4 regions of the Pseudomonas sp. P8_241 genome follow, and region 4 is predicted to be linked to each of the others. Evidence: predicted binding sites of a transcription regulator. Region 4 holds the regulator's gene; each other region holds the start of a gene.
The links. The regulator sigma-54, encoded in region 4, starts transcription at its own class of promoters, with help from an activator protein. The targets are predictions, from matches to a motif close to ANTGGCATNNANNTTGCTNT.
Positions count from the first base shown of each region.

Region 1: QMK58_RS25520 (pilin) is a predicted target of sigma-54. The motif match lies at 3,894-3,913, and genes of this name have one in related genera.
Region 2: QMK58_RS21440 (CmpA/NrtA family ABC transporter substrate-binding protein) is a predicted target of sigma-54. The motif match lies at 2,198-2,217, and genes of this name have one in related genera.
Region 3: glnK (P-II family nitrogen regulator) is a predicted target of sigma-54. The motif match lies at 2,120-2,139, and genes of this name have one in related genera.

Region 1 is NZ_CP125377.1:5,695,093-5,702,486, forward strand. It holds gene QMK58_RS25510 (DUF748 domain-containing protein) at 1-2,388, shown strand, start outside; gene QMK58_RS25515 (BON domain-containing protein) at 2,667-3,023, opposite strand; gene QMK58_RS25520 (pilin) at 3,425-3,847, opposite strand; gene QMK58_RS25525 (type II secretion system F family protein) at 4,088-5,305, shown strand; gene QMK58_RS25530 (prepilin peptidase) at 5,307-6,179, shown strand; gene coaE (dephospho-CoA kinase) at 6,176-6,799, shown strand; gene yacG (DNA gyrase inhibitor YacG) at 6,796-6,996, shown strand; gene QMK58_RS25545 (energy-coupling factor ABC transporter permease) at 7,032-7,394, opposite strand, start outside.
Region 2 is NZ_CP125377.1:4,788,541-4,795,934, reverse strand. It holds gene QMK58_RS21450 (nitrate/nitrite transporter) at 1-14, opposite strand, end outside; gene QMK58_RS21445 (ANTAR domain-containing response regulator) at 279-854, opposite strand; gene QMK58_RS21440 (CmpA/NrtA family ABC transporter substrate-binding protein) at 870-2,081, opposite strand; gene QMK58_RS21435 (quinone-dependent dihydroorotate dehydrogenase) at 2,309-3,328, shown strand; gene rmf (ribosome modulation factor) at 3,545-3,760, opposite strand; gene rlmKL (bifunctional 23S rRNA (guanine(2069)-N(7))-methyltransferase RlmK/23S rRNA (guanine(2445)-N(2))-methyltransferase RlmL) at 4,290-6,560, shown strand; gene QMK58_RS21420 (diguanylate cyclase) at 6,680-7,394, shown strand, end outside.
Region 3 is NZ_CP125377.1:6,380,621-6,388,014, reverse strand. It holds gene QMK58_RS28810 (YifB family Mg chelatase-like AAA ATPase) at 1-1,382, opposite strand, end outside; gene QMK58_RS28805 (accessory factor UbiK family protein) at 1,666-1,926, opposite strand; gene glnK (P-II family nitrogen regulator) at 2,335-2,673, shown strand; gene QMK58_RS28795 (ammonium transporter) at 2,709-4,046, shown strand; gene QMK58_RS28790 (secondary thiamine-phosphate synthase enzyme YjbQ) at 4,258-4,683, shown strand; gene sutA (transcriptional regulator SutA) at 4,785-5,111, shown strand; gene QMK58_RS28780 (HAD-IA family hydrolase) at 5,283-5,999, opposite strand; gene xerC (tyrosine recombinase XerC) at 5,996-6,895, opposite strand; gene QMK58_RS28770 (DUF484 family protein) at 6,898-7,394, opposite strand, start outside.
Region 4 is NZ_CP125377.1:1,067,470-1,074,863, reverse strand. It holds gene QMK58_RS04725 (KpsF/GutQ family sugar-phosphate isomerase) at 202-1,176, shown strand; gene QMK58_RS04720 (KdsC family phosphatase) at 1,176-1,700, shown strand; gene lptC (LPS export ABC transporter periplasmic protein LptC) at 1,709-2,281, shown strand; gene lptA (lipopolysaccharide transport periplasmic protein LptA) at 2,268-2,816, shown strand; gene lptB (LPS export ABC transporter ATP-binding protein) at 2,816-3,541, shown strand; gene QMK58_RS04700 (RNA polymerase factor sigma-54) at 3,729-5,222, shown strand; gene hpf (ribosome hibernation-promoting factor, HPF/YfiA family) at 5,297-5,605, shown strand; gene ptsN (PTS IIA-like nitrogen regulatory protein PtsN) at 5,618-6,082, shown strand; gene rapZ (RNase adapter RapZ) at 6,085-6,942, shown strand; gene QMK58_RS04680 (HPr family phosphocarrier protein) at 6,959-7,234, shown strand; gene QMK58_RS04675 (ZIP family metal transporter) at 7,284-7,394, opposite strand, start outside.

The sequences.
Region 1 (7,394 bases), 1.8 Mb from region 4:
GCCGACATGACCTTGGTGGCTATCGGCCCCAACGGCGGACAGATCGACTGGACCGGCAACTTCAGCCTTATCCCGCTCGCCTCCGAAGGTAAGCTGAAAATCACCGATGGCAAGATGAAAGCCTTCTGGCCCTATGTACGCGACGCCGTGCCGCTGGACCTCGAAAGCGGCATTCTCAGCGTCAGCACCGACTACAAACTCAACCTGTCCAAGGAAACCGAACTGCTGTTGAGTAACGTCTCGGCCACCATCGCCCCTTTCGCCATCAAGGCCCCAGACGGGCGTCCGCTGGTGAAGCTTGCGCGTCTGGACGTCAGTGAAACCACTGTGGACCTGGCGAAGCAGCAAGTAGTGGTCGGCAAGATCCGCAGCAACAAGCTGGAAACCTGGGCAGCGCTGGAGTCCGATGGCCAGCTCGACTGGCAGAAACTCTTCGCCAGCCAGCCAGCCAAACCGGTGGCCAAAGCCAAGGCTGACGCCGAACCCGCCACCGCACCTGCCTCCGCCGATTCGCCAAAACCCGAACCCACCGCGCCGAGCAAACCGTGGCAAGTGCTGCTCAAGGATGTGCAACTGCGCGATTACAAGGTGCATCTGGCGGATCGCAAGGCGCAACCTGCCGTGGAGCTGGAGCTGGCACCGCTAAATATCGATCTGGAAGGATACGACAGCCTCAATGGCTCGCCCTTCAAGCTCAGGCTCGATACCGGCGTAGGCAAACAAGGCAAGATCACGGCCGATGGCGAAGTCAACCTGGCACCGGTCAGCGCCAGACTGAATGTCCAGACCAAGGACATCGACCTGCGTGTCGCGCAGTCCTACATCAACCCATTCATTCGCCTGGAACTGCGCAGCGGCATGCTCGGCAGCGATCTGGCGGTCAACCTCAAGAGCACCGAACCGCTGGCTTTGAGCGTCACCGGCCGCGCCCGGATCGATCAGTTGCATACGCTGGACACCCTGAAAACCCGAGACTTCCTCAAATGGCAACAAGTGGTGGCCGAGGGTCTGAATTATCAGCACGGCGATAGCCTTTCGATCGACAGGATCAATCTGCTGCAGCCTTACGCGCGTTTCATGATCAACGATGACCGCACCACCAATATCGATGACCTGCTGATCCCCCAACCGGCCGATTCCGCTACCAAGACGACCACCGCCCAACCTGCCAGCAAAGACAAACCGTTGGGCATCCACATCGGTGGCATTTTCATCAATGATGGTTCGGCCAACTTCGCCGACTTCAGCCTGACACCGAATTTTGCGACCGCGATCCAGCAGCTCAACGGTCAGATTGGCACCATCGACAGCCGCCAGCCGAAACCGGCCAGTGTAGACGTCAAAGGCAAGGTAGATCGCTATGCGCCAGTGACCATCAAGGGCGCGGTCAACCCGTTCGACCCGATGGCCAGCCTCGACATCGCAACCAGCTTCAAACGCGTCGAATTGACCACGCTGACACCTTACTCGGGCAAGTTCGCCGGTTACCGCATCCGCAAGGGCCGACTCAACCTGGACCTTCATTACCGGATCACCAAGGGTCAGCTCAAGGCCGACAACAAAGTGGTGGTCGAGCAACTGCAACTGGGTGAAAAAGTCGACAGCCCGGACGCCGTAAGCCTGCCATTGAAGCTGGCCATTGCCCTGCTCAAGGACGTCGATGGCAAGATTTCCATCGAATTGCCCGTCACCGGCGACCTGAACAATCCACAGTTCAGCGTCATGCCGATTGTCTGGCAAACCCTGCGTAACCTGATCGTCAAAGCGGCGGCAGCGCCATTCAAGTTGATCGGCGGGTTGGTCAGTGGTGGCGGTTCGGAAGACCTGGGCACCGTCTCGTTCGCAGCGGGGTCCAGCGAATTGAGCAAGGATGCCGAAGGCGCGTTGGACAAACTGGCCAAGGCCCTCAAGGAGCGTCCGGCCCTGCGCCTGGAAATCGAAGGCACCGCCGCCAAGAGCAGCGATGGTCCGTTGATTGCCGAGCAACGCCTGGAACGGGAATACCAGTACAACTACTACAAAATGCTCCAGCGTCGTGGCGACAAGGTTCCCGCGCAGGCCTCATTGCTGGAAGTACCGGACAGTGAAAAGGGTCCCCTTCTGGAAGGCATCTTCCGCACTCGCCTTAAGACGCAACCAGCGCCGGAGTGGGAGGACTTGGGCAAGGAAGAACGCACCGCAAAAATGCGTGCCGAAGTGATCAAGTTCTGGAGTTCCAGTGATGTGCTGTTACGTCAACTCGGCCAGGAACGCGCCAGCAGCATCAAGGATTACCTGGTCGACAAGGGCCAGCTGGAAGATGACCGGGTGTACTTTATCGATGCCAACCTGGGCGAGGCGCAAAGTGACGGCCGGGTGATAACACCGTTGCATCTGGATGCGGAGTGAAAGCCCAGTCTTGCAACTGACGATCAATGTAGGAGCGAGCTTGCTCGCGATGGCTGACTGACATTCAACACAAATATTGAATGAAAGACCGCTTTCGCGAGCAAGCTCGCTCCTACAGGAATCATGTTGATTCCCCAAAAAACAGGCCCCGGCACGAATGCGCGGAGCCTGTGGTGGCCAAATCCTTATGGCCGGTCGCATGAACTCTTCAAAGGCGACAGACGTATGACTTTTCCCGTCTGCCGCAACTTCTCCCGGTCCAGGCGAGAAGCCTTGCCTTACTCGGCTTTCAGGCCGTCAGCGGAAACCGCTTTGACGCCTTCGATTTTCTTGGTGATCGCCACTGCGGTATCTTTCTGGGATTTAGTGACCGCTACGGTGGACGACAGGGATACAACACCCTTGTTGGTTTCGACTTTGATGTCGGTGCCTGGAATGCCTTTTTCGGTCATCAGGTCACTTTTGACTTTGGTGGTGATCCAGGTATCGGAAGTGTCCTGTTTCATTTCGGTCACTTCACCGGTAGCCAGCACCATTGGCGATTGGGATGCCTGGCTGGTTTGAGCGAATGCAGCATTGGCCATGGTCAGGGTCAGCGCGGTAGCAGCAGCGGCAGTGATAGCGAACTTCTTCATACGAGTAACTCCTGTTTTTCGGAAAAGTCTGCCGGGTGTCATGTCGGCAGGGTTGTCTGGAGTATTGCGAACGCTGTGCCAACTTTTCGATTAGATAAAAAACTATAAAAATCAATAAGTTATAGAATTTCAATTTTCCCGGAATCATGCAAAATGCATGAGTAGCAAAAACACTGCATGCAAGTTGCAGGTTTGAAGAAAGTTCCTAAGCTCATGAATTTTTTGAGCTTTTTTTAGTAAATGACATGAGTTCTCGACATGCGATTGCTCACACTTGTGCAGGAGCGAGCTCGCTGCGGGCGGCGTTGCGACTATGGACTCGAGAACTCCGCGCTTAGCCAGTAAATACGCGTTATCGTTAACGACCATCGCTAGCTGGCTCGCTCCTACAGGGTACTGCGTCAGGTTGCAGAACCGATGCAACCCTTAGGCACGTAATCCTGCGACACGGTACTCGCGCAGGACCAGCCGGTGGTGCCGTTGCGGGTCAGGGTGATGGTTTTGCCTTGTACCTGACCGGGCGCATTCTGTAGCGTGCAAACAATTTTGCCGTCACCCGACTCGGCAGTGGCTGTCACCGTCAGTGCACAGTTGCTGGTCGAGGTCCCGCCTCCCGGGACCACGTTTTCGGTAGCGGGTGTACCGCCCTGATTGATCACATCCTCGAAAGGCACCTTCATCGCGGAAATTTCGGCCAGTCCGGCCGTGACTTTGGCTCGGGCCTGATACTTGGAATACATCGGCAAAGCAAAGGTGGCCAGGATCCCGATGATTGCCACCACGATCAGTAGCTCGATCAGAGTAAAACCTTTGTGATTGTTCATAGCAAAACTCCGTGCATGAGTGGAAATCTCATGATCTGACCTTGGGGGAGCACAGCTTGTGCCAAGGCTCTGCCCTCGTGTTTTCAAGGGATGCGACCCGTGCGAAGCACTTTCCTACCCTCAGGATCCGCACTATCTGACGCTTTTTGTCACCTGACCGACGCGGGTTGGGCTTCGCCCGTTGACTAGGCTATAAGTCTCGCGAGGCAGTTCGACTAATCGAGTCACCAAGGGCAGAACATGGCGGTCAAGGCAGCAAAAATCAGTGTCTATACGTGGGAAGGTACAGACCGCAAAGGCAGCAAAGTCACCGGCGAGCTCAACGGGGCGAACCCGGCACTGATCAAGGCGCAATTGCGCAAGCAGGGCATCACGCCCGCCAAGGTACGCAAGAAACCACCGTCACTGTTCAGCATCGGCAAACGCATCAAAGCCCACGACATTGCCCTGTTCACCCGGCAAATGGCGACCATGGTGAAGGCCGGCGTGCCGTTATTGCAGTCGTTCGACATCATCGCCGAAGGCTTCGATAACCCGGCCATGCGCAAAATGGTGGATGAGCTGAAACAGGACGTTGCAGCGGGCAACAGCTTCGCCGCGGCCCTGCGCAGGAAACCTCAGTATTTCGATGATCTCTACTGCAACCTGGTCGACGCTGGCGAACAGGCCGGCGCCCTGGATACCTTGCTGGAACGCGTTGCGACCTATAAGGAAAAGAGCGAGCGCCTCAAGGCCAAGATCAAGAAGGCCATGACCTATCCTCTGGTGGTGGTATTGGTCGCGGCCATTGTCACCGGGATTCTCCTGGTCAAAGTGGTGCCGCAGTTCGAATCCGTGTTCAAGGGCTTTGGCGCCGAACTGCCGGCGTTCACGGTGATGGTCATCAGCCTGTCGCAGTTCATGCAGGCTTGGTGGTGGGCGGTGCTGGGCGCACTGCTCGTTGCGATCTTCGGTATGCGCCACGCGCTCAAGGCATCCCGGGTTTTTCGCGAACGAGTGGACGCCTGGCTCCTCAACCTGCCGCTGGTGGGCAGCCTGATGTACAAGTCCGCCGTGGCCCGGTTCGCCCGCACCCTGTCGACGACCTTCGCTGCTGGCGTCCCATTGGTGCAAGCCTTGGGGTCCGTGGCCGGTGCCACCGGTAACGTCGTGTTCAAACGCGCCGTGCTGCGCATCAAGCAAGACATCGCAACCGGCATGCAATTGAATTTTTCCATGCGCACCAGCGGAGTCTTTCCGAGCATGGCGATCCAGATGACCGCCATCGGCGAAGAGTCCGGCACGCTGGACGCTATGCTCGACAAGGTCGCCGGCTTCTATGAGGACGAGGTCGATAACCTGGTCGATAACCTCACCAGTCTGATGGAGCCATTCATCATGGTGGTACTGGGTGTTATCGTCGGCGGACTGGTAGTTGCGATGTACCTGCCCATCTTCCAACTCGGCTCAGCGATCTGACATGCCCTTGAACGAAATTCTGATGCTCCATCCGCTGGCTTTTGTCGTCATCGCCGGGGTGATCGGCCTGTTGGTCGGCAGCTTCCTCAATGTGTTGATCTGGCGCTTGCCTAAAATGCTCGAACGCGACTGGCGCCTGCAAGCCCATGACATTCTCGGGCTCCCCGCCGAAACACCGTTGCGGACCTACAACCTGATGCTGCCGCATTCCGAGTGTCCGCACTGCGGTCACCGGATCCGTGCCTGGGAAAACATTCCTGTGCTCAGTTTTGTATTTCTGCGCGGACGCTGCTCCGCCTGCACGACACCGATCAGCAAGCGCTATCCACTCACCGAACTGGCTTGCGGCCTGTTGTCGGCCTTCATTGCCTGGCACTTTGGTTTTGGTTGGGCGGCCTGCCTGGTGCTGATCCTGACCTGGGGCTTGCTGGCGATGAGCCTGATCGACGCCGGGCATCAGATTTTGCCGGACGTGCTGGTGCTGCCATTGATGTGGCTGGGATTGATCGTCAACAGCTTCGGCCTGTTCGTGCCCTTACAAGAAGCCCTGTGGGGCGCAATCGCTGGCTACACAGCGCTGTGGGTGGTGTTCTGGCTGTTCAAGCTGATCACGGGCAAGGACGGCATGGGTCACGGCGATTTCAAGCTGTTGGCCATGCTGGGCGCTTGGGGAGGCTGGCAAATCCTGCCGTTGACCATCCTGTTGTCGTCACTGGTGGGGGCCATCATCGGGTTGGTCAGCCTGCGTCTGCGCCACGCAAAAACCTCAACTCCGATCCCTTTCGGCCCCTATCTGGCAATTGCCGGCTGGATTGCCTTGCTCTGGGGTGGTCAAATAACCGACTTCTATTGGCAGTTTGTCGGTTTGAAATGAATACCCCTGTGGAAAAACCCTGGATTCTCGGCCTGACCGGCGGTATCGGCAGCGGCAAAAGCGCGGCCGCCCAACACTTCATCGACCTGGGCGTGCACGTGGTCGACGCCGATCACGCTGCCCGCTGGGTCGTGGAGCCGGGTCGTCCGGCACTGGTGCAAATCGCTGAACACTTTGGCCCCGGCGTGCTGCAGGCCGATGGGCAATTGGACCGCGCCGCCTTGCGCAAGCTGATTTTTGAAGTCCCGGATGAGCGCCTTTGGCTGGAGGCCTTGCTGCATCCGCTGATCGGCGAGGAGATTGCCCATCACCTGGCGCTGGCAAAATCACCCTATGCGATCCTGGTTTCGCCCCTTCTCATCGAGTCCGGACAGTACGCCATGACTCAGCGAGTGCTGGTCATCGATGCCCCCGAGCAGCTCCAGATCGAACGCACATTGCGGCGTGACCAGACCAGCGAACAGCAAGTCCAGGCGATCCTCAAGGTGCAGTCCAGCCGCCACGATCGCGTGAGCCATGCCAACGACGTCGTGGTCAATGACCGCGACCTTGCCTGGTTGCACAGCGAGGTCGAACGCCTGCATCACTTTTATCTTTCTTTGCGTGGAGGCCAGTCATGAGCCAACCAACAACCGTCGAATGCCCAACCTGTGGCGCCCCCGTGGAATGGACCGCCGAGAGCAAGTTCCGGCCATTCTGCTCCGACCGCTGCAAGCTGATCGACCTGGGCGCCTGGGCATCCGAAGAACACAAGATTCCGGTGGCGCCCGATGCCGAGGACGAAATGTTCAGCGGCGATTTCGACCCGCGGCATTGATCCATCGAATCGGCGATTCCAGGTTTTGACGTGAATCAGGACTTGGGATCGTCGTCCTTCCACGGCGCCGAGAGATAGCGCGTGCGGTTGAATGTCTCGAGCCACTCGGGGCTGAATACCACCAGCGCACTGACGATCATGCCGTTGATGAACGCTTCAGGAAAAATGATCAGCCACAGGTATCCGACGAAATCCTCCAGCCAGTACGGCATCTCGAAACGCTCATCGAACCATAACAACCAAAGCGCCAGCAGCAGGCACAGCAACGCCGACAGTGCGGCGGCGAAGAAACCGGACACGAAGATATACACAAAGGGATTTCGTGGCTGCGCACGCTCCACCAGAAGGGCGCAGCACTCCGTGACCAGCACCGGAAGCGCAATCAACAGCGCGCCATT
Region 2 (7,394 bases), 2.7 Mb from region 4:
AAGCTTGAATTCATCGCGCACCTCAACTGATAGGAGTCTCGAACGGGAGCCAAAACAAAAAAACGCCGCCACCTGATTCGCCTAGAGGCAAACGAGGTGAGCGACGTCTTTGTCGTAGATTGGGCAACCGCCGTTGGTTACCTGTGGTGATTACTTAGCCAGATTTGTGCCACATGCCGATTTTTGTGGCACAGGGGGAAAAATTGCAGCCTTCGGCAGCTCCTACAGGGCGTGCGCATACCAATTGCAGGAGCTGCCGAAGCTGCAATCTTTTTGGGTCAACCCAACAACTCACTCATCGCAATAATCTGCTCCGCCACCTGAATCAGCTTCTGCTGACGGCTCATGGCCTGACGGCGCATCAGGGTGTAGGCCTCTTCCTCGTTGCAGTCTTTCATCTTCATCAACAGTCCCTTGGCCAGCTCGATGCGCTTACGCTCGGCCAGTTGCTGGTCGCGGGCATGCAATTGCGCGCGCAGGGCCTGATCGCTCTCAAAACGCGCCATGGCAACGTCTAGAATCGGCTGCAAGCGTTGTGCATGAATGCCTTCGACGATGTAGGCGCTGACGCCGGACTTGATCGCCTGGCGCATCACGCCAGGGTCGTGCTCGTCGGTGAACATTACGATCGGTCGTGGCTGGTCGCGGCTGACCAGCACCACTTGCTCCATCACATCGCGGCTCGGTGACTCGGTATCGATCAGAATCACGTCCGGACGCACTGTTTCGACGCGTTCTGGCAGGTCGATGGTCAGACCGGACTCGTCGATCACTTCGAACCCGGCCTCGATCAAGGCGGCCTTCAGGCGCCCGACTTTCTTCGCGGTGTCATTGATCAGCAGGATTCGCAACATGTTTGCAGTCTCCTGTCAGCGGCTGGCGAGAAGGGGCGAGTGGTCGCTCATGGCGTGCAGTTTGAAGCTGCGGGCATAACCGGCCGGGTCTGAACCATCCCAGACCTTTCCATCGATCAACTGGCTGCTGCGCATTTCCTTGTCCAGGCAATTCACACCGACCGCGCTGGCGGAATCCCGGTACAGGTCCAGTTGCTGAACTTGACGGGCCACCGCGAGGTAGTCCGGATCGTCGCGCAACAAACCCCAGCGGCGGAACTGGGTCATGAACCACATGCCGTCGGACAGGTAGGGCAGATTGACCGTTCCTTTGCCATGGAAACGCAGCGGGTGCGGGTCCTGCCATTGATGACCCAATCCGTCGGCGTAGTCGCCGAGCAAGCGCGGTTCGATACAGTCCACCGGAGTGTCGAGGTACTGCGGTGCGCTTAACAACTGCGCGGTACCACGACGGTTCTCGGCGCTGTCTTCGATAAAGCGGCTGGCCTGCAGAATCGCCATCACCAGTGCGCGGGCGGTGTTGGGGTATTGCTCGACAAACGCGCGGGTACAGCCCAGGACCTTTTCCGGGTGGTCGGGCCAAATGGTCTGTGTCGTCGCCAAGGTAAAGCCAAAACCCTGTTGAACGGCGGCGGCGGACCAGGGTTCGCCGACGCAGAAACCATCAATGCGGCCCGCTTGCAGGTGGGCGACCATTTGCGGCGGTGGCACCACCACGCTATCGACGTCCTGCAATGGATGTATCCCTTGGCTGGCGAGCCAGTAATACAACCACATGGCATGGGTGCCGGTGGGAAACGTCTGGGCGAAGGTGAGTTTTGGGCGAGTTTGGTGCACGTGCTGTTCCAGTGCCTCAGGACCGGTCACGCCCAACGCCTGCAAGCCGTGGGAAAGGTTGATGCTCTGACCGTTCTGGTTCAGGCCCATCAGCACCGCCATGTCGGTCGCTGCGACGCCACCGATGCCCAGGTGCACGGCGTATATCAATCCGTACAGACTGTGGGCGGCATCCAGTTCGCCACTGACCAGTTTGTCCCGCAGGCTCGCCCAGGACGGCTGGCGTTTCAGGTTCAGCGTCAGTCCGTAAGGTTGGGCAAAGCCCTGGGTGGCGGCAACCACGACCGAGGCACAATCGCTGAGGGCCATGAAGCCGAGGTTGATCTCGGTCTTTTCCGGGGCGTCGCTGCCATTGACCCAGGCCAGAGGGTCGGCTGATGGTTCGTTCATCGATTTCGCACCTTCAAAAAAAACGTCGCTCCCCGGCGCTTGTAGTTAAGGCCGGGTAACGACGCCGTTGTCCTTGCCCGCATTCCGCCGTTGGCCTGCGCGCTGATGCGTGAACGGGTGCAAGGCATATGCCATCCCCTGCTGATTTTATTGCGCGCCTCGCTTGCGACCCGCATGCGCGGCTATAATCGCCTTCCATTTCGCCGCCATTCGAGTCAAACCCGCCCATGTACACCCTGGCCCGTCAGCTGTTGTTCAAACTTTCTCCGGAAACCTCCCATGATCTGTCCCTGGACCTGATCGGCGCGGGTGGACGTCTGGGGCTCAACGGTTTGCTATGCAAGGCGCCGGCGAAAGTGCCGGTGAATGTCATGGGTCTGGATTTCCCGAACCCGGTAGGCCTGGCGGCCGGTCTGGACAAGAATGGCGCGGCCATCGATGGCTTTGCGCAGCTGGGTTTCGGTTTCGTCGAAATCGGCACCATCACCCCGCGCCCGCAACCAGGCAACCCTAAGCCGCGCCTGTTCCGCCTGCCCGAAGCCGAGGGGATCATCAATCGCATGGGGTTCAACAATCTCGGCGTCGATCACCTGTTGGCTCGCGTGGCTGCGGCCAAGTACAAGGGCGTGCTGGGCATCAACATCGGCAAGAATTTCGATACACCGGTCGAGCGTGCGGTCGATGACTACCTGAACTGCCTGGACAAGGTTTACGCCCACGCCAGCTATGTGACGGTCAACGTCAGTTCGCCGAACACCCCGGGCCTGCGCAGCCTGCAATTCGGCGACTCGCTCAAGCAATTGCTGGCCGATCTGGCCGAGCGTCGGGCGGAGCTGGCGCTGCGTCACGGCAAGCATGTTCCGCTGGCGATCAAGATCGCACCGGACATGACCGACGAAGAAACCGCACAGGTCGCACAAGCGCTGATCGAAACCGGCATGGACGCAGTCATCGCCACCAATACCACCCTGAGCCGCGTGGGTGTCGAAGGCATGGAACACGGTGACGAGGCGGGGGGGTTGTCCGGTGCACCGGTTCGCGACAAGAGCACCCACACGGTGAGAGTGCTGGCGGCGGAGCTGGGCGGTCGCTTGCCGATCATCGCGGCGGGCGGCATCACCGAAGGCAAGCATGCGGCAGAGAAAATCACTGCTGGTGCGAGCCTGGTGCAAATCTATTCGGGCTTCATCTACAAAGGCCCTGCGTTGATTCGTGAGTCTGTCGACGCTATCGCTGCCTTGCGCTGATCCCAGGTAGGCGCTGTCGAAGGCTGCGATCTTTTGACTTTGAAAAAATCAAAAGATCGCAGCCTTCGGCAGCTCCTACAGGGGGATTGAGTTTCTGGCAGATATAAAAAGGGCTCCTTTAAAGGAGCCCTTGGGCCGGAGCCCGCCGTCCGGATGGGACGTGCGTGGTTAATTCAGTACAAATCAGATTGTCGTGTCGGAGTGTGTGCCCTGTAATTAGCCGACGGCGTGAAGTTCGTTGAGTCTGTGGATTCCCGCAGTGCCGGTCATACCGTCCCAGTTGTCGCCGCGTCCTTCTCGCCAGCCGTTAATCCAGGCTTGACGTACCGACGGTAGAGTAAATGGGCAAAGCTCACGGGATTTGCCACCAACGCCATATTGATATCCGCGCAAAAATGCTCTTTCCAACGGATCACGCTTAAGTCTTCTCATAGGGTGTTGCCCTCACTTGTTGACTGTATGTATCGCGTCGACCTCTATCGAGGTCAGGCAGAAAAACTCTGCCGTTGGGGCTCGTTGCCGGCGTGACGAGCCAAGGTGTTGGCGTCATTGCGGCGCCAACCTGTGTTGAGTTCTAACCAATGCGTCACATCGAGGGAATGATCGTTTTGTCATAAGGACGTAACCGTTAATGTGCTATGGCACTAAGTAACACGATGTTTGTGCCATATTTATTGACCAAACCCCGGTATGATCGGCCCTGCGTTGGAAGATCGGGTTAATCCTTTGGTGAGAATGGCTCCCGTTGCCGGGATGCACTATTCGACGAAGGGTCGACTTATGTCATTTTGTTGCATCAACTTTTTTATCTGCCTTTGCATCTAAGCTCATTTGACCCGAGCAGCAGGGGTGGAACGGCACACCTTCGTGCCACGCGGGCGCTCTTCGAGAAAAGCGCCTGATTGAAAACCGGACCGGCAATGCGTTGCCCGGTCACTTCGCTAAAGGTTCTGGAATTCCCATGTCCGATCGTTTCGAACTCTTCCTCACTTGCCCCAAAGGCCTTGAAGGCCTGCTCATCGAGGAAGCCGTCGGGCTTGGCCTTGAGGAGGCGCGTGAGCACACCTCTGCCGTGCGTGGCATGGCCACCATGGAAACCGCGTATCGCCTGTGCCTGTGGTCGCGTCTGGCCAACCGGGTACTGCTGGTGCTCAAGCGTTTCCCGATGAAGGACGCCGAAGACCTCTATCACGGCGTACTGGATATCGAGTGGCAAGACCACATGCTCAATGACGGCACTCTCGCCGTCGAGTTCAGCGGCCACGGCTCCGGTATCGACAACACCCACTTCGGTGCGTTGAAGGTCAAGGACGCTATCGTCGACAAGCTGCGCACTCCGCAGGGTGACCGTCCATCCATCGACAAGCTCAACCCTGACCTGCGCATTCACCTGCGTCTGGATCGCGGCGAAGCCATTCTCTCTCTCGACCTGTCCGGTCACAGCTTGCACCAGCGTGGTTATCGCTTGCAGCAAGGCGCGGCACCGTTGAAGGAAAACCTCGCGGCAGCGATCCTGATCCGTTCCGGCTGGCCCCGTATCGCGGCCGAAGGCGGCGCACTGGCCGACCCGATGTGCGGTGTTGGTACGTTCCTGGTAGAAGCAGCGATGATCGCTGCCGACATCGCGCCGAACCTGCGTCGCGAGCAATGGGGCTTCAGCGCCTGGCTCGGACATGTGCCGGCCCTGTGGAAGAAACTGCATGAAGAAGCTTGCGAGCGCGCTGCTGCCGGTCTGGCCAAGCCCCCGCTGTGGATTCGCGGTTACGAAGCCGATCCGCGCCTGATTCAACCAGGCCGCAACAACGTCGAGCGTGCCGGTCTGAGCGAGTGGATCAAGATCTACCAGGGCGAAGTCGCGACCTTCGAGCCGCGCCCGGACCAGAACCAGAAAGGCCTGGTGATCTGCAACCCTCCCTACGGCGAGCGTCTGGGCGATGAGGCGAGCCTGCTCTACCTCTACCAGAACCTCGGCGAGCGCCTGCGTCAGGCCTGCCTGAACTGGGAGGCGGCGGTGTTCACCGGCGCGCCGGACCTGGGCAAGCGCATGGGCATCCGCAGCCACAAGCAGTATTCGTTCTGGAACGGCGCGTTGCCGTGCAAGCTGTTGCTGATCAAAGTGTTGCCGGATCAGTTCGTCACTGGCGAGCGTCGCACCCCGGAGCAGCGTCAGGCCGAGCGTGAGCAGGCCGCCTACGATGAGGCACCGAGCGAACCGCAAGAGCGCCAGTACAACAAAAACGGCAACCCGATCAAACCGGCTCCAGCCCCGGCTCCGGTGATCGAGCAGCCGCGCCTGAGTGAAGGCGGGCAAATGTTTGCCAACCGCCTGCAAAAAAACCTCAAGGCACTGGGCAAGTGGGTCAAGCGTGAAGGCATCGACTGCTATCGTGTCTACGATGCCGACATGCCGGAATACTCCATGGCCATCGACCTGTATCACGATTGGGTCCACGTCCAGGAGTACGCTGCGCCGAAATCCATCGATCCGGAAAAAGCCTCGGCGCGCATGTTCGATGCCCTGGCGGCGATTCCTCAGGCATTGAACATCGACAAGAGTCGCGTGGTGGTCAAGCGCCGTGAGCGTCAGAGCGGCACCAAGCAATATGAGCGCCAGGCGGCACAGGGCAAGTTCGTCGAGGTCAATGAAGGCGGGATCAAGCTGCTGGTGAACCTCACCGATTACCTCGACACCGGTCTGTTCCTCGATCATCGGCCGATGCGCATGCGTATCCAGAAAGAGGCGGCCGGCAAACGCTTCCTCAATCTGTATTGCTACACCGCAACTGCCAGTGTGCACGCGGCCAAGGGCGGTGCACGCAGCACCACCAGTGTCGATCTGTCGAAAACCTACCTGGACTGGGCACGTCGCAACCTGGCGCTGAACGGTTTTTCCGACAAGAACCGTCTGGAACAGGGTGATGTGATGGCCTGGCTTGATGCCAGCCGTGATGAATACGACCTGATCTTCATTGATCCGCCGACGTTCTCCAACTCCAAGCGCATGGAAGGCATCTTTGATGTACAGCGTGACCAGGTGCAGTTGATCGATCTGGCCATGGCGCGCCTGGCACCGGGTGGCGTGTTGTATTTCTCCAACAACTTCCGCAAGTTCGAACTGGAGCCGAACCTCAGCGAGCGTTACGCAATCGAGGAGATCACCGCTCAGACCATCGATCCGGATTTTGCGCGCAACCCCAAAATCCACCGCGCCTGGAAAATCATGGCACGTTGATCCGAGGATGCTGTAGGAGCGAGCTCGCTCCTACAGCACTGGTGAAATTAGTGGCTAATAGCTATAACTCATCTCAGGGCCAAAGGGCTTTCCCGCACCTGGCGTTTTGAGTTGCGTTTATGTCGTTGCACGCCGAGCGCCCCAAGATCCTGGGTTTTATCAGCGAAGACGCCTCGGCCTGGTGGGTCGCGTTGCTGGTATTGCTGATTGGCGCGATCCTTACGGGACTGCTTGCATGGTCAACGCTGAACCTGTTTCACCATCAATTACGGCAACGTTTTCAGCTACTGGCCAGTGAACGTTATAGCCGTATCGAAGAACGTTTCGAAGATCAGGAGCAGCGCCTCGACGGCCTGCGCCGGTTCTTCTCCAATTCCGACTCGGTGTCCCGAACGGAATTCGACGGCTACACCCGACCTTTATTGCACCGTACCCAGGCATATTCCTACGCCGCGCGCGTTAGCCGCGCCGAGCGCCCCGCGTTCGAACAGCGTGTACGGGATGAGGGCTCGAGTGATTTCACCTTTCGAGACCTCAACGCCGACGGCCAACTGCAACAGGCTGCCGAGCGGGATGAGTACGTGGTCGTCCTTTACAGCCAGACCCAAAGCAAGCTCGGCGCGGCCCTCGGTTACGACTTGCTGGCCCAGCCGATGCGTCGTGCGACTTTGGAGCGGGCCGATCAGCAGGGCAATATGGCGGTGTCGCAGCCAATGCACCTGGTCAGCATCGAGCCGGCTTATGCGCGAGGTGTGCTGCTGGTTGCACCGGTCACGCAACGTCATGGCCGGGACTTGGCGTCGACAAAATCTTACGGCTACGTGATGGCAGTGA
Region 3 (7,394 bases), 1.1 Mb from region 4:
GAGCGCAGTGACAGGGTCAACCGTTCACATGCCGACTCCAGCCAGTTTTCATCGGCTGTGGATAACGCGCAATGCCGACGTAGCCCCGGCAAATCCAGAAACGCATTGGCACAGCCCTGACGTTTCTGCTGGCGCTCACGAGCCTCGGCGACAAGCGCCGCAGCACAGGCGCTGTTCTCACCTGGCTTCACAGTCGGGTTCAACGCTGTGACTTCCCGGGCGACCGTCAGGTGCAGGTCGATGCGGTCGAGCAACGGCCCGGAGAGTTTGTTGCGATAGCGCTGCACCATGTCGGGCGTGCAGGAGCAGCGGCCCGTGGGCTCGCCAAGATATCCACAGGGACACGGATTCATCGCCGCCACCAACTGGAATCGCGCCGGAAACCGTACGCGATCTTTCGCCCGGGAAATCACGATTTGTCCGGACTCCAGCGGCTCCCTCAGAACCTCCAATACTTTGCGATCAAACTCCGGCAGCTCATCCAGGAACAACACACCGTGATGCGCGAGCGTGATTTCGCCGGGTTGCGGTTTCGAGCCGCCGCCGACCAGCGCCGGACCGGAAGCCGAATGGTGGGGTTGGCGAAACGGCCGCTGCGGCCAATGGCTCAGCGGCATGCAACTGGTGACCGATTGAATCGCCGCGACTTCCAGCGCTTCACACTCGGCCAGCGGAGGCAGCAAGCCGGGCAAGCGACTCGCCAGCAGTGTCTTGCCTGTTCCAGGTGGTCCGCTGAACAACAGGTTGTGAGCGCCCGCTGCCGCAATCAGCAATGCACGTTTGGCTGCCAACTGACCTTGCACTTCACTCAGGTCGGGGTAGGGTTTACTGGCATGTATCAACCCATCTGAAACATAGGGTTCAACGGGCGTATGCCCATTGAAATGAGCGACAGCCTCCAGCAGATGATCCACCGCAATCACCTTCAATCCCGATGCCAGACACGCCTCTTCGGCATTCGCCCGCGGCACCATCAGCGACCGCCCGGCCTTGCGGGCCGCCAATGCCGCCGGCAACACCCCGCGAACCGCCCGCACTGCGCCGGATAACGCCAATTCTCCAAGACATTCCACATCATCGAGTGTCAATGTCGGCACCTGCACACTGGCGGAAAGAATCCCCAAGGCAATCGCCAGATCGAATCGTCCACCGTCTTTGGGTAAGTCTGCCGGAGCGAGATTGAGCGTGATTCGCCGCGCCGGAAATTGCAGTCCCGAGTTGATGATTGCGCTGCGTACCCGGTCCTTGCTTTCTTTCACCGCCGCTTCAGGCAGGCCGACCATGGTCAGTGACGGCAGGCCATTGGCCAGATGGACCTCTACAGTAACGGCAGGCGCTTCCACACCCACCTGGGCGCGGCTGTGGACGATGGAGAGGGACATTGGTCGTTCCTTGAAATGACGGGGAGCCGCTTCCTGCGGGTTTTTCAAGGGTAGACATGAGGTGAGGATTTGGCGACGCGTCAAAGAGGGCGAATTTTCGCAGGATGTTTCTTCGAACGTGATCCATTGCCGGAGCGAGGATGCTCGCGATGATCGTTAACGAAAGCGTGCGTCGACAGGTTCAACGCGGCGTTCTTGAGTCGATCGTCGGAACTCCGCCCCGAGCAAGCCAGGTTGGCGGTCGTTGAGGCGGATGCGTAGTGGCCGGCGAAGGTCGCGGATGTTACTCGGTCGGTGGATTGAGCTTCGCTTCAAGCTCAGCGACCTTTGCTTCAAGGCTTTCCAGCCGAGCCCGCGTGCGCGCCAACACAACCATCTGACTATCAAACTCTTCCCGACTCACCAGATCCAGTTTGCTGAAGCCACTCTGTAGCAACATTTTGAACTGACTTTCGATTTCAGCTTTAGGCAGCGGAGTGTCGCCGCTGAAAAGGCGGGAGGCGGTGCCGGTGAGGGCGTCGAGGAAGTCTTTGGGCGCGAGCATGGGCGATGTCCTGGTAACGATGGCGGGCAGTGTATCACGCAGTGTCTATAGTGAATTTCGCGGGTAAGGGATGCACGGTTTTCGCGCATGCGGACGGACGGTCGCGCACTGTTGTTGTGCGTATCGCGCCGGGTGTTGCGGTGAAATTGCAGTCATCTGCGGGCAAGGGCTTGAAAACAATCGTTTTTGTAGAGATGGCAAGGTTTCTGCTTAGACGCTAGTGACCCATGCACTGATGCAGTCGCTGTGACGAATGCAGTGCGCCAAGCGAGACGGGGGAGTGTTTCGTAAGGGGCGTCGTACGGGCAGGTCAGGGCCGACGATGCGTTACAAAGCCAGGCACTGCGCTTAGACTTGAGACGGGTTTGTTTTCCTGGGGCAAGTCCACCTATTCGGGAGAGAGTTTTCATGAAGCTAGTCACTGCCATCATCAAGCCGTTCAAGTTGGACGACGTGCGCGAATCGTTGTCCGAGATCGGCGTGCAGGGCATTACCGTTACTGAAGTCAAAGGCTTCGGCCGGCAGAAGGGTCACACCGAGCTGTATCGCGGCGCGGAGTACGTGGTCGATTTCCTGCCTAAGGTGAAGATTGATGTCGCCATCGACGACAAGGATCTGGATCGGGTTATCGAGGCGATAACCAAGGCGGCCAACACCGGCAAGATCGGTGACGGCAAGATCTTCGTGGTCAATCTGGAACAGGCAATTCGCATCCGCACCGGCGAAACCGATACCGACGCGATCTAAGCCGCCACAAACCCAACGCCCCAGGAGAAAACAATATGACTCTGCGTAAATTCGCAGGGCTAGGAGCCCTGTTGTCCATCGTAATGCCCAGCCTTGCTCTGGCGGCAGACGAAGTGGCGGCCCCAGTCCTCAACTCCGGCGATACCGCCTGGATGTTGACCTCGACAGCTCTCGTGCTGTTCATGACCATTCCCGGCCTCGCGCTGTTCTATGGCGGCATGGTTCGGTCGAAAAACATTCTTTCCGTGATGATGCAGTGCTTCGCCATTACCGGTCTGATCAGCGTTTTGTGGGTCATTTATGGCTACAGTATCGCGTTCGACACCACCGGCATGGAGCAGGGCGTCGTCAACTTCAACTCGTTCTTCGGCGGCATGGGCAAGGCGTTCCTCGCTGGTGTCACACCAGCCAGCCTGACCGGCCCGGCGGCGCTGTTCCCTGAAGCTGTGTTCATTACCTTCCAGATGACCTTCGCGATCATCACTCCGGCGCTGATCGTCGGTGCGTTCGCCGAGCGGATGAAATTCTCCGCAATGCTGGTCTTCATGGGCGTCTGGTTCACCCTGGTGTATGCGCCGATCGCGCACATGGTCTGGTCCGGTAACGGCGGCCTGATGTGGGACTGGGGCGTGCTGGACTTTGCTGGCGGCACCGTGGTGCACATCAACGCCGGTATCGCCGGTCTGGTGGCCTGCCTGGTACTGGGCAAGCGCAAAGGTTTCCCAAGCACCCCGATGGCGCCGCACAACCTTGGTTACACCCTGATGGGGGCGGCCATGCTGTGGATCGGCTGGTTCGGCTTCAACGCCGGTTCCGCTGCGGCAGCCAACGGCACCGCTGGCATGGCGATGCTGGTGACCCAAATCGCAACCGCCGCCGCTGCGCTGGGCTGGATGCTCGCCGAGTGGCTCACCCATGGTAAACCTAGCGCGCTGGGTATTGCTTCGGGTGTGGTTGCCGGTCTGGTTGCCGTCACGCCGGCTGCCGGCACTGTCGGCCCGATGGGCGCACTGGTGATCGGCCTGGCTGCGGGCGTGGTGTGCTTCTTCTGCGCCACTACCCTTAAACGCAAACTCGGCTACGACGATTCCCTGGACGCCTTCGGCGTGCATGGTATCGGCGGTATCCTCGGTGCGATCCTGACCGGTGTGTTTGCTGCACCATCGATGGGTGGCTTCGGCACTGTGACCGACATCGCCGCGCAAGTATGGATTCAGTGCAAAGGCGTAGGCTTCACAGTGATCTACACCGCGATCGCAACTTTCGTCATCCTCAAGGTCCTGGATGCGGTCATGGGCCTGCGCATCACCGAAGAAGAAGAGGCAGTCGGCATCGATCTGGCGCTTCACAACGAACGCGGCTACAACGTGTAGGCACGCGAAAAAAATTGCCCGGCTTGCCGGGCATTTTTTTGTCTGGAATTTGTCATTGAAGGCAGAGCTGAAAGGATTTTTCCTTCCGGTTTGATGTTGTTTGCGTCGGGTGTTTTTGTGCAGCCAAAGGCTTACAGGATTGAAGGAATATTAGGGTCTTTGTTTTTTCCCAGAGCGCGCTAGAATGCGCCCCGAACGTGCGGAGAACTGTATGTGGCAACAGACTCTGATTACCTTGCGGGCGAGGCCCCGGGGCTTTCATCTGGTAACGGACGAGTTACTCGCCGGCTTGCCTGAACTCAAGGTTTGTCGGGTCGGTCTGTTGCACTTGTGGCTACAGCATACCTCGGCTTCGTTGACCATCAACGAGAACGCCGATCCGGCGGTACGTCGAGACTTCGAACGATTTTTCAATCGTCTGATCCCACAAGGAGCGGACGGCTATGAGCACAACGACGAAGGCCTGGACGACCTCCCGGCGCACTTCAAGGCCAGCGTGCTTGGTTGTCAGCTGAGTTTGCCGATTTCGGCAGGTCGATTGGCGTTAGGGACCTGGCAAGGCGTTTATCTGGGCGAGCACCGCGACCATGGCGGTGCCCGTAAAGTCCTCGCCACCGTATACGGTGACGGGGCGTAACCGCTGGTCACCAGCGGCTGTTGATTTTTTTCCGGCAACCTTCGACAGAAGGCAAAGCTGGGCTATAACTAATCTGCTTTTCGCAAGTCATGAGGTAGAACATGAGCGACGATGATCTGGAAAACGACGACCTCGAAGTAGGCGACGAAGACGAAACCGAAGAAGGTCTGGAAGCAGCGGCGGAAGACGTTGCTGACGACGATGGCGGTGACGATACACCGGCCCCGGCTGCCAAAGGCAAAGCCAAGGCGGCGGTATCGGTCGATGAGTTGCCGAGTGTCGAAGCCAAGAACAAGGAGCGCGATGCTCTCGCGCGGGCCATGGAGGAGTTTTTGGCCAAGGGCGGCAAGGTGCAGGAAGTGGAGGCCAATGTGGTCGCCGATCCGCCCAAGAAGCCTGACAACAAGTACGGCAGCCGGCCTATCTGAGCCTGCTTCCCGCTTGCTGAAAAAGCCCGCCGTCGCTGCGGGCTTTTTCGTGCCTGAAACAAAACCCTCAGGCCTGATGCAAATTCTGTAGGAGCCGGCTTGCTGGCGATGGTGACAAGTCAGTCAATATCGATGTTGAATGATGAAACGCAATCGCCAGCAAGCCGGCTCCTACAGATTCGATGTTGCACCGGTATTCCACCGCGCCAACAATGCCGGCAACTCTGTCAGGCTGCGGATTTCTGCATCCGGCAAGTGCTCTGCTTCCCACACCTTGCCCACCGGGTTGAACCAGATCGCCCGCAATCCAGCCTGTTGCGCACCGGCAATGTCATCGCCCGGATGATCGCCGATGTGCACCGCTGTGTCGGCCGTCGCACCGCCGCGTTGCAAAGCCTCGTGGAACAGTCGCGCATCGGGCTTGGCGATGCCTATGTCTTCGGCACACAACGCAAACTTGAAGTAATCCGCCAGGCCCAGCCTACGCACATCGGCGTTGCCATTGGTGACCACGCCGAGGGCGTAATGGTTGGCCAGCACTTCGAGGGTCGGTTGTACCTCGGGGAAGATGTCCAGTTGATGCCGGGCGTGCAGGAACACTTCGAAACTCTTGTCAGCCAGATCCGACGCTTCGCCATGCTCGTAGCCAGCCTCTTCCAGCGCGTGGAACAGGACCCGACGACGCAACGCACTGATGCGATGCTTGAGGCTCGGTTCGTTAGCCAGCACCCGTTCGCGGATCGACCACAGATGCTCTACCGGCACAGCCCCCAGATTGGGTGCGTGCTCGGTCAGCCATTCCCGCAAAACGGCTTCGGCGCTGATGATCACCGGGGCGGTGTCCCACAGGGTGTCGTCGAGGTCGAAGGTGATCAATTGAATGCTCATGAATCGTCGCCCTTAATGCGTTTGGCCCGTGGGTGGGCGCTGTCGTAGACCGTGGCCAGGTGCTGGAAGTCCAGGTGGGTGTAGATCTGCGTGGTCTTGATGTCCGAGTGTCCGAGCAGTTCCTGCACCGCGCGCAGGTCCTGGGAGGATTCCAGTAAATGGCTGGCGAAGGAGTGTCGCAACATGTGCGGATGCAGGTTCTGACCCAGTTCGCGCTCGCCGGCAGCCTTGACCCGCACCTGAATAGTTCTCGGGCCGAGGCGCCGGCCTTGCTGGCTGATGAACACCGCATCGTCTGCCGGATTGGCCATTGCCCGCAGTGGTAACCATTGTTCCAGCGCTTCGCGGGCTTTTTTGCCGACGGGCAGCAACCGGGTCTTGCTGCCCTTGCCGAGCACCTGGACCATGCCGTCGGCCAGATCGAGCTGATCGAGATTCAGCCCCGTCAGTTCTGACAGTCGCAAGCCTGAGGAGTAGAACAGCTCCAGGATCGCCTGATCCCGGCGCGCCAGAAAGTCATCCTCCACCCCACCTTCCAGCAGTTGCAGTGCGCGGTCGGTGTCCAGGGTTTTCGGCAAGCGCCGTTCGCCTTTCGGCGGCGAGAGGCCATTGGCCGGGTCGTGGTCGCACAGGCCTTCGCGGTTCAGATAGTGATAGAGCCCGCGAACGGCCGACAGCAAACGCGCCAGGCTGCGAGACGATTGACCCTGAGCATGCAGACGGGCGATCAGGCTGCGCAGGCGCTGGATGTCGAGCGCTGTCCAGCTGTCAATGTTCTGTTTGGTGCACCATCCCAGCACTTTGTCGAGGTCGCGGCGGTAGGCCGACAGCGTGTGCGGCGACACCTGCCGCTCACTGCGCAGGTGTTCGCAGTAAGCGTCCAGTTGCCGTTCCATGCTCAGCGTACCGAGCGCAGGGAGCTGTTGACCCGTGGCAGTACGCGGCCCATGACTTCGGCGATGTAACTCAGGAACAAGGTGCCGACCGAGCTTTTGTAATGCTGTGGGTCACGGCTGGCGATGGCCAGGATGCCGTGGATGCCTTGATGGCTGATGGCGACAACGGCGGTGGAGCCGATCTGCTTGCGTTGTTCTTCACCGAACAGGAAGTCCAGTTCATGCTCGCGCAGGCTGCCGCTGACGCTTTTGTCTTCGGTAAGCAAGCCGCCGATGGCTACCTGTGCTTCGGCGTGGGTGGCCCAGCGGCCCACCGGCATGGCGTTTTCGCCAAGCAGGATGAGGCTGACGAAGGGCACCTGGAAATCCTGGCGCAGGCTGTCTTCGACCGACATCACCACGTCTTCCAGGCTGGCGGCGTCCATCAACGCGAGGATCAGGCGACGGGTCTTGTCGAACAACCGGTCGTTGTCCCGGGCGACGTCCATCAACTGCGAGA
Region 4 (7,394 bases):
CGAACTGGCGGCGAACTATATCACTGCAACGGCTGCGCGCCCAAGGCCAATGCCGGGCCATATTCCGCGCAAAGTGAAGCAAAAGGCTTCATTTAGAGGGATTCAGTAACAAGGAGTGACAATGGGCAACGAACTAGCGTGAGGGATTCGATCATAACCGCTATAATCGCCGCCTTTTCATCGGGCTATACGATTTCAGACATGAGCCAATCCAGCGACCTGATTCAATCGGCACAACGCACCATCCGCCTCGAGGTAGAAGCCGTACAAGGCCTGCTACCCCATATCGACGCAGATTTCGTACGCGCTTGCGAGATGATTCTGGCCAGCAAAGGCCGCGTGGTCGTGGTTGGCATGGGCAAGTCCGGGCACATCGGCAACAAGATCGCCGCCACCCTGGCGAGCACCGGCACCACGGCTTTTTTTGTCCATCCGGCCGAGGCCAGCCATGGCGACATGGGCATGATCACCCGTGACGACATCATTCTGGCGCTTTCCAACTCCGGCTCCACCAATGAAATCGTGACCCTGCTGCCACTGATCAAGCGCTTGGGCATCCAGCTGATCAGCATGACCGGCAACCCCGCCTCGCCACTGGCCAAGGCCGCCGAAGTCAATCTCAACGTTCGAGTCGAGCACGAAGCCTGCCCGCTGAACCTGGCCCCTACTTCCTCGACCACCGCAGCACTGGTGATGGGCGACGCCCTGGCCGTTGCCTTGCTGGAGGCCCGTGGCTTTACCGCCGAAGATTTCGCTTTTTCTCATCCCGGCGGCGCCCTTGGCCGACGCCTGTTGCTGAAAGTTGAAAATGTCATGCACGCCGGCCAAGAGCTGCCGCAGGTACAGCGCGGCACTCTGCTCAAGGACGCCTTGATGGAAATGACCCGGAAAGGCCTCGGCATGACAGTAATCCTGGAGAACGATGGCAAACTGGCCGGGATCTTCACCGACGGCGACTTGCGCCGCACACTGGACCGCAGTATCGATATCCACACCGCTACTATCGACCAGGTCATGACAGCTCACGGCAAGACTGCCCGAGCCGAGATGCTCGCCGCCGAAGCGCTGAAAATCATGGAAGATCACAAAATCAACGCACTGGTCGTGGTCGATAACGAAGACCGCCCGGTCGGCGCCTTGAACATGCACGACTTGTTGCGTGCGGGAGTAATGTAATGAATACGGACCTGCTGCAACGCGGCAAACAGATCAAGCTGGCGGTGTTCGACGTCGACGGCGTTCTCACTGACGGTCGCCTGTACTTCCTCGAAGACGGCAGTGAGTTCAAGACGTTCAGCACCCTCGACGGTCAAGGCATCAAAATGCTCATGAACGCTGGCGTCGAGACCGCGATTATCAGCGGCCGCAAGACCCCCGTGGTTGAGCGTCGGGCGAAGAACCTCGGCATCCCGCACCTGTTTCAGGGACGCGAAGACAAACTGGTCGTTCTCGACGGTCTACTGGAGCAGCTAGGCTTAAGCTATGAACAGGTCGCCTATCTCGGCGACGATCTGCCGGACCTGCCGGTGATTCGCCGCGTCGGCCTGGGCATGGCGGTGGCCAATGCTGCCAGCTTTGTGCGCGAACACGCCCATGGCATAACCCTGGCCCGTGGTGGCGAAGGCGCCGCCCGCGAATTCTGCGAATTGATCCTGCGCGCCCAGGGCCGCCTCGATGCGGCCAACGCCGCGTACCTGTGAGCCAAGTCATGCTGAGCAAAAAGTTTCGCAAATTCCTGGTATACGGCTGCATCGCGGCGATTTTCGCCGCGGTCGGCTACTGGAACATCAGCCCTGAGCGCTTCCTCGACAAACCGGTTGTGCAGGTGGATGAAAGCGCGATTGACTATTACGCGCTCAACGCCCACAGCGTGCAGTTTTTACCTGACGGAAAACTGCAATACGAAATGACCTCGGACAAGGTCGAACACCTGAAATCGACCGAAGTGACGTTGCTGACAAACCCCGACCTGAACATGTTTCGCGGCACCGAGTTCCCGTGGCACGTGCAGAGCGAAAAGGGTGAAGTCAATCCAGACGGCACGCAGGTCGAACTGATCGATTCGGTACGCATCACGCGCTTCGATGAGAAAAATCGCAGAACCCTGATCACCACCACCCGTATGACTGTGTTTCCACAGCAGCAATATGCGCAGACCGATCAACCCGTTAGAATCGACGGCGCTGGTGGTGTATCGACAGGCAACGGAATGAAAGCGTACCTGAAAGAAAGCAGGATACACCTGCTATCGAACGTAAGAGGACAGTATGAGGCTCGTTAAAACCCTCCCTATTTTGCTCAGTCTGGGCGCAGCACTGGGAAGCGTGAGCGCCTGGGCTCTGCCGGACGATCAACAACAGCCTATTCGCATTCAGGCCGACGACGCCCAACTGGACGACAAGAACGGCATCGCGACCTATACGGGCGATGTGATCATCACCCAGGGCTCGATGAAGGTCACCGGCAACAAAGTGACCATGACCCGCACCCCCAATGGCGACATCGACGTGGTGACCTCGGTTGGCAACCTGGCCTACTTCGAGCAGTTGCAAACAGCGGGCGACACCAAGCCGGTTCAGGGTTACGGCGTGACCATCCAGTACCACGCCTCGCAGAATCGAGTAGTCCTTATCGACCGCGCCAAAGTGATCGACAAGGACAACAACGTCACCCAAGGCGAGAAAATCGTCTACGACACCGAGAAGAAACTCGCCAGCGCCGGTCGCGCAACAGGCAGCAAAGTGACCGAGTCGCGCCCGCGGATCGACATGGTAATCCAGCCGAAGAAGAAAACCGACGAGCAGAAGGCCCAGTAATGGCAACTCTGAAAGCCCAGCATCTGGCCAAGGCCTACAAGAGTCGCCAGGTCGTGCGTGACGTCAGCCTGTCCATCGACAGCGGCCAGATTGTCGGCCTGCTTGGCCCGAATGGCGCCGGCAAGACCACCTGTTTTTACATGATCGTAGGCCTGGTTCAGGCCGATCAGGGCCGCGTCCTGATCGACGACCTGGATGTCAGCCATCAGCCAATGCATGGTCGCGCGAAGGCCGGCATCGGCTATCTGCCGCAGGAAGCGTCGATTTTCCGCAAACTTTCGGTAGCGGACAACATCATGGCTATTCTCGAGACCCGCAAGGAGCTTGATAAGGCCGGTCGTCGCAAGGAACTGGAAAGCCTGCTCCAGGAGTTCCACATCAGTCACATCCGCGACAATCTCGGCATGAGCCTGTCCGGTGGTGAGCGCCGCCGCGTGGAAATCGCCCGGGCACTGGCAACCAACCCGAAATTCATTTTGCTCGACGAGCCATTCGCCGGCGTGGACCCGATTTCAGTGGGTGACATCAAACAGATCATTTACCACCTCAAGGCCAAGGGCATTGGCGTGCTGATCACCGACCACAACGTCCGTGAAACCCTGGACATCTGTGAAACCGCCTATATCGTCAACGACGGACAATTGATTGCCGAAGGTGATGCCGAGACGATCCTTGCCAACGACCTCGTCAAGGAAGTGTACCTGGGGCATGAATTCCGCCTGTAAGGGCAGAGGCATTTCGGTTTTCGCCGGGACGCCGCGCATGCCTGATGAAGCTTTATAGTATTTTATTGTTACAGCGGTCTAGGCAAAGCGCTCTATTTCAGGCATATAACTTGCTTAAGTTTGGCGCTCCGGCGCCCTGTAGTGGATGGCGCATGTGCGCCGGCGAATAAGGTGTTAAGCCCCTGCCATGAAACCATCGCTAGTCTTGAGAATGGGCCAGCAGCTGACGATGACACCGCAGCTGCAACAGGCCATCCGCCTGCTCCAATTGTCGACCCTGGACCTGCAACAGGAAATCCAGGAGGCGCTGGAGTCCAATCCGATGCTCGAACGCCAGGAAGAAGGCGACGACTTCGATAACGCCGACCCGTTGGCCGACAACATCGAACAAAAGCCCAACACCGACATCCAGGAACCCTCCTATCAGGAAAGCGCTCCGACGGTAGATAACCTCGAAGAAGGCGACTGGAACGAGCGCATTCCCAATGAACTCCCCGTCGACACCGCGTGGGAAGACGTTTACCAGACAAGCGCCAGCAGCCTGCCCAGCAACGATGACGATGAATGGGACTTCACCACCCGTACATCTGCCGGGGAAAGCCTGCAGAGCCATTTGCTGTGGCAATTGAACCTGGCACCTATGTCCGACACCGATCGACTGATCGCTGTCACCTTGATCGACTGCATCAACAATCAGGGCTACCTGGACGAAACCCTTGAGGAAATCCTTGAGGCCTTCGATCCGGAACTGGACATTGAGCTGGACGAGATTGAAGCGGTCCTGCACCGCATTCAGCAATTCGAACCGTCCGGCATTGGCGCCCGCAACCTGGGTGAATGCCTGCTATTGCAATTGCGCCAGTTGCCAGCCAAAACACCTTGGCTGGTTGAAGCCAAACGTCTCGTCACCGACTATATCGATTTGCTCGGCAGCCGCGATTACAGCCAGCTGATGCGTCGCATGAAGCTCAAGGAAGATGAACTGCGCCAGGTCATCGAACTGGTCCAGAGTCTCAACCCGCGCCCTGGCTCGCAGATCGAGTCTACCGAAGCCGAGTACGTGGTGCCTGACGTCATCGTGCGCAAGGACAACGAGCGCTGGCTGGTGGAACTGAATCAGGAGTCGGTGCCACGCCTTCGGGTCAATGCCCAGTATGCAGGCTTCGTACGCCGCGCCGACACCAGCGCCGACAACACTTTCATGCGTAATCAGTTGCAGGAGGCCCGCTGGTTCATCAAGAGCCTTCAAAGCCGCAACGAAACCCTGATGAAAGTAGCCACCCAGATCGTCGAGCATCAGCGCGGCTTCCTGGAGTACGGCGATGAAGCCATGAAGCCACTGGTTTTGCATGACATCGCCGAAGCGGTGGGCATGCACGAATCAACGATTTCGCGGGTAACCACCCAGAAGTTCATGCACACCCCTCGCGGCATTTATGAACTGAAATACTTTTTCTCCAGCCACGTCAGTACCTCCGAAGGCGGCGAATGCTCGTCTACGGCGATCCGCGCGATCATCAAAAAACTGGTTGCCGCGGAAAATCAGAAAAAGCCGTTGAGTGACAGCAAGATCGCTGGTTTACTGGAGGCACAAGGCATTCAGGTGGCTCGCCGCACCGTCGCCAAGTACCGCGAATCTCTCGGGATCGCGCCTTCGAGCGAACGCAAGCGGTTGATGTAGAGCCACGCCACAGCGTTCCAGTGGCAGATCATCTGATCTGCCGCTTTATGCACTGGCAACGAAGGAGAAGCTGTATGCAAGTCAACATCAGTGGACACCAACTGGAAGTGACCGAACCTCTTCGCACCTACATCGGCGAAAAACTCGAACGATTGGAGCGACATTTCGACAAGATCACTAATGTGCAGGTCACGATGACCGTCGAAAAACTGAAGCAGAAAATCGAAGCCACGCTGCATATTCCCGGGAATGAAGTGGTCGCCAACGCGGAACATACCGATATGTATGCCGCGATCGACGCACTCACCGACAAGCTGGATAAACAACTCAAAAAACATAAGGAAAAGACCCAGAGCCTCCTCCAGGGCGCAACCGGTCGTTAACACTCCCTACCCATGATCCGACTTGAAAGTATCCTGACCCCCGGCCGTTCCCTGGTGAACGTGCCGGGAGGCAGTAAAAAGAAAGCCCTCGAACAAATTGCCAATCTGATCGCCCGCGAAGTGCCGGCTCTGGAGATGCAAGATGTCTTCGAGGCATTGATTGCCCGTGAAAAACTCGGCTCCACCGGGTTTGGCAATGGCATCGCCATTCCTCATTGTCGCCTGAAGGGCTGCGTGTCACCCATCAGTGCCCTGATGCATCTGGATGCGCCTATCGACTTCGACGCTATCGATGGCGCCCCGGTTGACCTGCTGTTCGTGCTGTTGGTCCCGGAAGCTGCTACCGACGCACACCTGGAGCTGTTACGACAGATCGCCAGCATGCTCGACCGCAAGGAAGTGCGCGAAAAACTGCGCAGCGCAGCGAGCAATGAAGCCTTGTATCAGGTCGTCCTGGACGAGCAAAACGGTCATTAATCATGCGCTTGATAATTGTCAGTGGTCGCTCCGGCTCAGGTAAAAGCACCGCCCTCGCCGTGCTCGAGGACAACGGGTACTACTGCATCGACAACTTGCCCGCCGGGTTGTTGCCGGAGCTCGCCGAGCGCGCGCTTATCCACACCGAACTGACTCAACCGCTGGTTGCCGTGTCCATCGACGCTCGCAACCTGCCCAGTCACCTGACACGCTTTCCAGAACTGCTCGAAGAAGTTCGCAGTCGGCATATCCAGTGCGATGTCCTGTACCTGGATGCCGACGAAGAAACACTGCTCAAGCGTTTTTCCGAAACACGTCGGCGCCACCCTCTGAGCAATGCCAATCGCTCGCTGGCCGAAGCGATCAACGTTGAAAGCGTCCTGCTCGGCCCCATTGCCGACCTCGCCGACCTGAAAATAAACACCACCAATCTGAACCTGTATCAATTGCGCGACTCGATCAAGCTGCGCCTGTTGAACCAGCCGGAACCCGGCACGGCATTTCTGGTGGAGTCCTTTGGGTTCAAGCGTGGCATGCCGGTAGACGCTGACCTGGTGTTCGACGTTCGTTGCCTGCCCAATCCTTATTGGAAACCGGAACTGCGCGAACTGTCCGGACTCGATCAGCCGGTTGCCGATTATCTGGCGGCGCAGCCAGACGTCGAAGAGATGTACCAGGACATTTCCACATACCTGTTAAAGTGGCTCCCTCGCTTTGCCGCCAGCAACCGCGCCTATGTCACCATTGCGATCGGCTGCACCGGCGGGCACCACCGTTCCGTCTACCTGACCGAGCGGCTGGGCAAAACCCTGCACCAAACATTGAAGAACGTCCAGGTCCGCCACCGCGACCTCAGTTAAAGGGATTCACATCGCGATGCCTGCTCTGGAAATCGAAATCATCAACAAGCTGGGCTTGCATGCCCGCGCTTCCGCAAAGTTCGTTGGCGTCGCCGGCCAATTCAAGGATTGCACCATCAGGGTAGGACGCACACCAGAATCCACCATTGATGGCAAAAGCATCATGGCCATGATGATGCTCGCTGCCGGCAAGGGCACCAAAATTCATCTGAGCACGCAAGGCGAGCAAGAACAGGAAGCGCTGGATGCGCTGGTCGCATTGATCAACAACTTCTTCGACGAAGGCGAGTAACTTCAAAAGATCGCAGCCTCTGCAGGTGCTGCCGCAGGCTGCGATCTTATTATGCCAACGCGGTATCCATCACCATCATCAAACAAAAACCGATCAACAACCCAAGACTGGCCAGCTTGTCGTGGCCGTGTCGGCGCGATTCGGGAATGATTTCGTGGGT